DNA from 2 places in the Variovorax sp. S12S4 genome. Region 1 is predicted to be linked to the other one. Evidence: riboswitches for the same ligand, from Rfam matches in the RefSeq annotation. Region 1 holds a riboswitch; the other holds the start of a gene.
What was found. Region 1 has a riboswitch for glycine ahead of gcvT (glycine cleavage system aminomethyltransferase GcvT). Riboswitches for the same ligand answer to the same signal wherever they lie in the genome.
Positions count from the first base shown of each region.

Region 1 (4,206 bases):
CAGGTCGGCGGCCACGCAGAAGGCGGCGTCGCACTGGTGCGCATGGCCCGCGAGCGGGCGCAGGTCATGCACGTGGCCGGTGGTGGCAGGGTACTGCGCGAGCACGCCGAAGAATTCGCAGCTCGCCATCAAGTGCGGCAGCGTCTCCGACACGGTGCTCACTTTCACCTCGATGCCCAGCGGCGCGGCGCGCGTCTTGATGACCTCGATGGTCTGCGGGTGGCAGTCGCCCGACACCAGGAACACGTTGCTCTTGCTCTTCACGCTGCGCTTGGCGAGCGTCATCGCCTCGGCGGCGGCTGTGGCTTCGTCGAGCATCGAGGCGTTGGCGATGGCCATGCCCGTCAGGTCGCACACCATGGTCTGGAAGTTGAGCAGGGCTTCCATGCGGCCCTGCGAAATCTCGGCCTGGTAGGGCGTGTAGGCGGTGTACCAGGCGGGGTTCTCGAGCACGTTGCGCAAGATCACACCCGGTGTGTGCGTGCCGTAGTAGCCCTGGCCGATGAAGCTCTTGAACACCTTGTTCTTCGCCGCAATGGCCTTCAGTTCGGCCAGCGCGTCCGCCTCGGCCACCGGCGCGGGCAGCCGCATCGGCTTGGCGCGTCGAATGGCCGCGGGCACGATGCCGTCGATGAGCTCCGCCCGCGTTTCCGAGCCGATCACCGGCAGCATGCGCGCCTCGTCTTCCGCATCGATGCCGATGTGGCGGGCGAGAAATTCTTCGGCGTTCTCTAGTTGTTGCAGGGAAGGCTGGGCGGGAATCGGCATGGCGGTAAAGGCTCGGGGAATGAGGAAGGGCGGCTGAAGAACCCGGCGGATCAGGATTCGGCGGCGAACTTGTCGTAGCTGGCGGCGTCGAGCAGCGCGTCGAGTTGCGACGGTTCGCTGAGCTTGACCTTGAAGAACCAGCCGGCGGCCAGCGGGTCGGTGTTGGCGAGCGAGGGATCGGCGCGGAGCGCTTCGTTCACTTCGGTGATCTCGCCCGACACGGGCATGAACACATCGGCCGCGGCCTTGACCGATTCGACGACACCGGCCACTTCACCTTGCGCAAAGGTCTTGCCCACTTCGGGCAGATCGACAAAGACCACGTCGCCCAGCGCATCCTGTGCGTGAACGGTAATGCCGACTGTAGCAGCGTCGCCTTCGGCCGAGACCCATTCGTGGTCCTTGGTGTACTTGATGCTCATGGTGAAAAACTCCTCGTGGAAAAAAATGATCTGATTCAGGCAGCGCAGAGCCTAGCCGCGGTAGTAGCGCGTCGGCACGAAAGGCAGGGTCGAGACTTCCATCGGCACCGGCTTGCCGCGCACGATCGCCTGCACGCGCGTGCCAGGCTCTGAAAACGCGGTGGCCACGTAGCCCATGGCAACCGGGCGATCGGCCGTCGGGCCGAGCAGGCCGCTGGTCACAATGCCGATGTCCCGGCCTTCGAAAGATTGCAGGAGCGTGCCGTCGCGTACCGGAACGCGTTCCAGCGCCACAAGGCCGACGCGCTTGCGCTTCAGGGTGTCGTGGTCGGTGCGGCCCGCGGCGCCGGCCGTAGCGGCGGCCAGTTGCGCCAGCACCTTGGCCGCACCCGGAAAGCCGCCTTCGCGCGCGCCGCCCGTGCGGCGCACCTTCTGGATCGCCCAGTTGAGCGAGGCCTCGACTGGCGTGGTGGTGGTGTCGATGTCGTTGCCGTACAGGCAGAGCCCGGCTTCGAGCCGTAGCGAATTGCGCGCGCCCAGGCCGACGGGCTTGACCTCGGGCTGCGCCAGCAGCAGGCGGGCGAGGGCGTCGGCATCCTTGCCGGCGACCGAAATCTCGAAGCCGTCTTCGCCCGTGTAGCCGCTGCGCGTGGCAAAGGCCGGAATGCCGCCGATCTTCACCGCGCCGCCGGTCATGAACACAAAGCGCTCGATGCCGGGCGACAAGTGGGCCAGCACCGTGGCGGCCTGTGGGCCTTGCAGCGCGAGCAGTGCATGGTCGGGCATGGGCTGCACGTCGCAGCGCGCGCCGATTTTCTGCTGGATATGCGCGAGGTCGGCCACCTTGCAGGCGCCGTTCACGATCACGAAGATCGAGCCGTGCCCTTCGTTGAAGAACATCAGGTCGTCGAGGATGCCGCCTTCGTCGTTCAGCAGCAGCCCGTAGCGCTGCTTGCCCGGTGCAAGGTCGATCACGTCGACCGGCATCAGGGTTTCGAATGCGGCGGCGGCGTCGGGCCCCACCAGGCGCAACTGGCCCATGTGGGAAATGTCGAACAGGCCGGCCGCGTCGCGCGTGTGCTTGTGCTCGGCCATCAGGCCGGCGGGGTATTGCACCGGCATGGAGTAGCCGGCAAAAGGCACCATGCGGGCGCCCAGTTCCACATGCAGGTCGTGCAGGGGCGTCTTGAGCAATGGGGCGTCGGATGATGAAGCGGAAGCGGCCACGGGGCACTCCAAAGGGGCAGTCGAATTCCATGGCGCGAGCCATGGGCCACCCCTGCTGTCCGCTTTACCTGAGAGATTCGCCCCACGATCGGGGTTTGCTCCTTCGGTGGGCCGCCGCATCGCCAAGATGCAAGGGCCTCTCTCCAGCAAGGAAACGCCGGCATGCGCCAGCGCCTTGTCAGTCCTTTTGCCTGAGCGTTCGGGAAACCCCTGCGCCTTCGGCGGCCTCGCGTGGCGAGGCTCTCTCCTGACCCTTCGAAGTGTAGTGGATCGCGGAAGGCCTCAGTGCACGGTTTCCGAAGCGGGCGGCAGCAACCTTTCGATACGCTCGCGCAGCGATTCGGCCCGCTCGGCGCCCGCGGCTTTCTCGACTTCATTGAGCATCAGCGCGGCAATCGTCAGCATGGCGTCGCGGTCGCGGGCTTCGCGTAGCGCATCGCGCATCTGCAGCGCAAACTTGGGATCGCGCCGCACGAACATGCGCTCGCAGATGTCGAACAGGAACATGCGCGTGGTGGCCAGGGAACGTTTGCCGTCGAAGTTGTCGGTCGAGGTCTCTACACGGATGGGCTCCGCCGCAGGAGCCGGAATCGGCGTGTGTGCCGGGCCCGCCGAAACGGGTGGGGCGGCTTTGGGCTCGGCGACCTGCGCGTCGTGCAGGTACCCGCGGTTCATGAGCGCCCGCAGCGTCTGTTCGGCTTCGTCGCGGCTCGCGAACAGCGGGCTGAAGTCGGTCAGCGAACGCCGGCCGTCGGCCATCAGCAGCAATGCGCGCTCGCGCTGGCTGAGCGTGCGTTGCCCGCCTTGCAGTTCGTCGCGTGCCTTGTCGGTCTTGGTGGGAAACATGGCGCCACAGCTTTCGGAATCGAAGGCTGCAGCATCGTTGGGGCTGGTGACATCTTTGTGAAACGTTTGCCTTACAGGGGCATTTGCCGCATAAAAAAGGCAGCCCGCGAAGGCTGCCCGTTTTCTCTCTGGTTTTTGCGTCGCCTGCTACTTGGCGTACACCAGGTCGCGCAGCGCGAGCGATATCCAAGGCACGTAGGTAATCACCATCAGGCAGGCCAGGATCACCAGCACGAAGGGAATGAGGTACTTCACGATGCGGTCGAGCGAGATGCGGGCCACCGTGCACGCCGCGAACAGGTTCACGCCGAAGGGCGGCGTGATCATGCCGAGCGCGAGGTTCACCACCATGATGAGCCCGAAATGAACCGGGTCGACACCGAAGTGCACCGCCACCGGTGCCAGGATGGGCGCGAGCACGATGATGGCCGCGCTGGTCTCGATGAACATGCCGATGATGAACAGCGCCGCGTTCACGCCCAAAAGGAACATGGCCGGCGACTTCAGCACTTCCTGCAGCCAATGGCCGATGGCGTCCGGCACGCCCGCGCGCGTGATCAGGAAGGCGAACAGGCCCGCATTGGCGATGATGAACATGATCACCGCCGACGACAGCACCGACTTCCGCAGGATGAGGTACAGGTCCTTGAGCTTGATCTCCCGGTAGATCACCATGCCGACCACCAGCGCATAGAACACCGCCACCGCCGAAGCCTCGGTGGGCGTGAAGATGCCGCCGTAGATGCCGCCCAGGATGATTACCGGCATCAGCAGTGCCCAGCCGGCCTGCCAGGTCGCCTTGCCGAAGGACATGCGGCCGTCGCCGTCGTTCTTGCCCCAGCCCTTCCACTTGCAATACACCCAGACGAACAGCATCAGCGCCAGGCTGATGAGAATGCCGGGGCCGAAGCCCGCAATGAACAGCTCGCCGATGGACACTTCG
Region 1 is NZ_JALPKR020000002.1:5,602,098-5,606,303, reverse strand. Features, by position in the region: gene gcvP (aminomethyl-transferring glycine dehydrogenase) at 1-768, opposite strand, end outside; gene gcvH (glycine cleavage system protein GcvH) at 819-1,190, opposite strand; gene gcvT (glycine cleavage system aminomethyltransferase GcvT) at 1,242-2,384, opposite strand; glycine riboswitch at 2,463-2,574, opposite strand; glycine riboswitch at 2,587-2,677, opposite strand; gene M0765_RS27455 (hypothetical protein) at 2,700-3,263, opposite strand; gene M0765_RS27450 (TRAP transporter large permease) at 3,411-4,206, opposite strand, start outside.

Region 2 (4,206 bases), 2.3 Mb from region 1:
CTTCGCGCCCGGCATGGCCGCCATGGCGGCGCCGGTGTTCCGCCGCAAGGAAGTGATCGGCGTCATCAGCATTGCCGGGCCGCGCACGCGCCTTGGCAGCGAGCGCATGCATGAGCTGGCGCCCGCGCTGCTGGCCGCAACGGCCGAGCTCGGGCCGATCAGCAACGCGTCGAGCCTGTTCGGCCGCCCTTCGCTGGGCAAGGGCTGAGCGGCGCGACCCGGCTTGCCAGACCCGGCTTCTCAGTAAGGCGGCGCCTTGCGCGCCCGCTGCTCGCGCGCGGCGTCGGTCCACCACGCGAGGTCGTCGGCAAAGCGGCCGAATGAGCGCTGGAGAGATTCGCCCGCACTGCCCGTGGGCTTGCCGTCCGCGTCGAGCGTTTGCGAGATCGGCCCGACGGCGAGCGTGCTCGAGACGACGACCATGCCCATCTCCGACAGGATCGAATGCCACACGGTGCCCGAGCGCACGCCTGAAAACCGGCCGGCCGAATAGCTGGCAACGGCAGCAGGCCGCCAGAACCATTCTTCTAGGAAGTGGTCGGTGAGGTTCTTCAGGCCGGGCTGCGGGCCCCAGTTGTATTCGCCCGTCACGAAGACGAAGGCGTCCGCGCCGCGGATCTTCTGCGCCAGCGCTTCCATGGGGGCGGGCGCGGTGCCCTTGGGGTACTCCTTGTACATGCGGTCGAGCATGGGCAGGCCCACCGCCTGCGCGTCGATCAGTTCGGCCTCGGCACCTCGCGCGCCGAGGCCCGCCACCAGGTAGTCGGCCAGGCGAATGCCCATGCGGTCCGACCTGTAGGAACCGTAGAACACCAGGATCTTGTCAGCCATTCGTCGCTCCGTTGTCGAGGCCGGGCGGCCACGGGGCGAAGGCTACAACATTGGCATGTCGGCGCATTTGGTAGCAGCATCTTTCGAATCCTCTGGCTACCATTCCGGCATGAACAAGCCGCCTGCTTTTTGCACTGCCGCCATGGTGCTTGCCGCATCGGCCGGCCATGTGTTCGCCGCTCCCTCGGCGCAGGTGCTCGATGCGGTCAAGAAGCCGCAGTCGGTCGATCCGGACTGGCGCGCCCGCCTGTGCGCATTGCTGCCGCAGCCTTGCGACCCGCATGCGCTGGGCTTGTACCGGCTGCGCGGCGCCGCGGCAAACAGCTTTGCAGTGCTCTCGGCCGAGCCGCTGGCCATGGCGCGCATCAGGCGCGACAAGGACGCGAAGACCTGGCAGATCGAGCGCCTGCACGACTTCAGCGCCTATGTGGCCGGCATGAAGAAAGACGCCGCAGCCGGCATGTCCGACACGCGCCTTTCGCTTGCGCCGGCACTCTATCCGCTGGCCGAAGGGCAATGGGCCATGGCCGTGCTGCAGACCGTGTCCGAGATGTATTCGGGCGGCGGCGCCTCGTTCAGCAAGGCCGACTTCGTGCCGCTGGACGACACCCGGGCCGTCCACGAGGGCATTCCTTTTTCTTGCTCGAAGATGATCCGCGCCTGCTTCAGCGAAAAGGAATACAAGAGTTCGAAGCATTGCCACGACGAGAGCAACGGCAGCCTTCGCATTGCCTACGAAGAACCCAACAAGCCGCGCGGACCCTACAGCTGGCAATACACGTGGCTGCAGAGCGAGTGGCCCGCCAACACACCCGCCAGCGGCACCACCACCACGCGTCTTCACTTCACCGCCAAGACCACCGAAAGGGTGAGCTTCTGCGGCGGACCGCAGTAGCTTCGGTGCGCGTTTCCATCCGCGTGCGCCCCTGTGCGCACGCGCCCGAGTGGCACGCATTCTGCTTAGAAGAAACCATCCAGGAGAAATGCCGGCTCGGTGCTTCGAGTTAGTGCATTACCGAAGGCGACAGCCCGTAACGCTCAGGTCCCCAGACTGGATGAATGACTAACGCTGGAGAGCGCTGCCCGGCGTCCTGAACAAAAGGACTCCGAGGGCGGCCGCCGAAGGGGCAAGCCATGCGCGATGAGCGTGCATGGTGAATCTCTCAGGCCAAAGGACAGCAGGGGCATCTCGCGCAGTGCGCGGGGTGGCCTTGCGCGCTTCCGGAGCCTTCTTCTTCATGACCTTTGCCAGAGCGCACCGCGCATCGTTCCCTTCTTCATCGGGTGTGCCGAGGCCTGCGCACGCACGCAGGCGCCTGCCCGAATCGCCCCCGTTTTTCGCTGACTTTCCTCACGATTTTTTCAACCGGAGAACCGAAGATGCTGTCGAAACGAAACCTGAAAGCCGTTGTCGTGGGCGCCATGCTCGCTATTGGCGTTGCAAGCGCGTTCGCACAAGAAGCGGGCAAGGTGCTGCGGGTGGTGCCCCAGTCCGATCTGAAGATTCTCGATCCGATCTGGACCACCGCGTTCATTACGCGCAACCATGGCTATGCCGTGTACGACACGCTGTTCGGTGTGGACGAGCAGGGCAAGGTCAAGCCGCAGATGGTCGACAAGTACACCACCAGCGCCGACGGCAAGACCTGGACGTTCACGCTGCGCAAGGGCCTGGAATTTCATGACGGCAAGCCGGTGACCTCGGAAGACGTGCTGGCGTCGCTCAAGCGATGGGGCCAGCGCGACGGGCTGGGGCAGAAGATGTATGCGGCGCTCGACAAGGCCGAGGCCGTCGACGCCAACTCATTCAAGCTGGTTTTCAAGGACACCTTCGGCATGGTGCTGGACGCGCTGAGCAAGCCTTCGTCGAATCCGCCTTTCATCATGCCGGCGCGCGTGGCCGCCACGCCGCCCGACAAGCAGATCGACGACGCCACGGGATCGGGCCCCTACATCTTCAAGAAGGACGAGTACCGCCCCGGCGAGAAGATCGTGTACCTGAAGAACGCCAAATACGTGCCCCGCGCCGAAGCGCCCTCGGGCACGGCGGGCGGCAAGAACGTGTATGTGGACCGCATGGAATGGATCATCCTGAAGGATGCGCAAACGCAGGCCAATGCGCTTGCCAACGGCGAGGTCGACATGATCGAGTGGCTGCCGCCCGAGCAGTACACGGCGCTGAAGGGCAACACGTCCATCACGGTCGACAACCCGATTCCGAAGGGCTCGTTCGCGCTGCACCTGAACCACGTCATTCCGCCCTTCGACAACCCGAAGATCGCGCAGGCCGCCATCATGGCCATCAACCAGGAGGCGCTCATGCGCGCCCAGATGGTGCATAAGGAGCTCTACAACAGCTGCGCATCGGTGTACCCGTGCGGCACGATCTTCGCCAGCGACAAGACCGGCTACTTCACCGGCAAGCCGCAGTTCGAGAAAGCCAAGGCCCTGCTGAAGGATGCCGGCTACGACGGCAAGCCCGTGGTGCTGATGTACCCGGCCGACTTTGCACTGCTCAACAAGTTTCCGCCCGTGATGGCGCAGCTGCTGAAGCAGGCCGGCTTCAATGTCGACATGCAGTCGATGGACTGGCCCACGCTGGTGACGCGCCGCGCCAAGAAAGACCCGGTCGACAAGGGCGGCTGGAATCTCTTCATCACCGGCTGGGGCATTGCCGACAACATGAACCCGATGTTCTATGCGCCGCTCACGGGCAACGGCGAGAAGGGCTGGTTCGGCTGGGCCACCGACGAGAAGCTGGAGCAGCTGAAATCCGACTTCCTCGCGACGGCCGACGAACCCCGGCGCAAGGAGCTGGCCACGGCCATCCAGCAGCGCGTGTACGACACCGGCATCTACGCGCCCATCGGCGAATACAAGCCGCTCACCGCCTACCGCAAGGCTGCGGTGAGCGGCGTGGTGCGCTCGCCCGTTGCCGTGTTCTGGAACATCAAGAAGAACTGACGGGCGCTCTTTTCTGGAAACCCCATGCTGATCTTCCTTGCGCGCCGAATCCTGTCGACCGTGCCGGTGCTCGTCATCGTTGCGCTGATCGTGTTTCTCATGCTCCGGCTGGCGCCCGGCGATCCGGCGGCCGCCATCGTGGGCGACAGCGGCACCAGCGAGAACATCGCCAAGGTGCGCGAGCAACTGGGGTTGAACGAATCGCTCCCCGTGCAGTTCGTGCGCTGGAGCGGCCGCTTGCTGCAAGGCAACCTGGGCGAATCCTACTTCATGAAGAAGACGGTGGTGGAGCTCATCGGCCAGCGCATCGAGCCGACGGTGTCTCTCGCGGCGGTGACGCTGGTGGTCACCATCCTCGTCGCGGTGCCGCTCGGGGTTGTTGCCGCCTGGCGGCACGGCGGCTGGCTGGAC
Region 2 is NZ_JALPKR020000002.1:3,276,965-3,281,170, forward strand. Features, by position in the region: gene M0765_RS16165 (IclR family transcriptional regulator) at 1-208, shown strand, start outside; gene M0765_RS16170 (NADPH-dependent FMN reductase) at 241-831, opposite strand; gene M0765_RS16175 (hypothetical protein) at 941-1,726, shown strand; glycine riboswitch at 1,891-2,020, shown strand; gene M0765_RS16180 (ABC transporter substrate-binding protein) at 2,212-3,795, shown strand; gene M0765_RS16185 (ABC transporter permease) at 3,820-4,206, shown strand, end outside.
Region 2: it holds a riboswitch for glycine, as region 1 does, so the genes downstream of both, M0765_RS16180 (ABC transporter substrate-binding protein) here and gcvT (glycine cleavage system aminomethyltransferase GcvT) in region 1, are expected to answer to the same signal.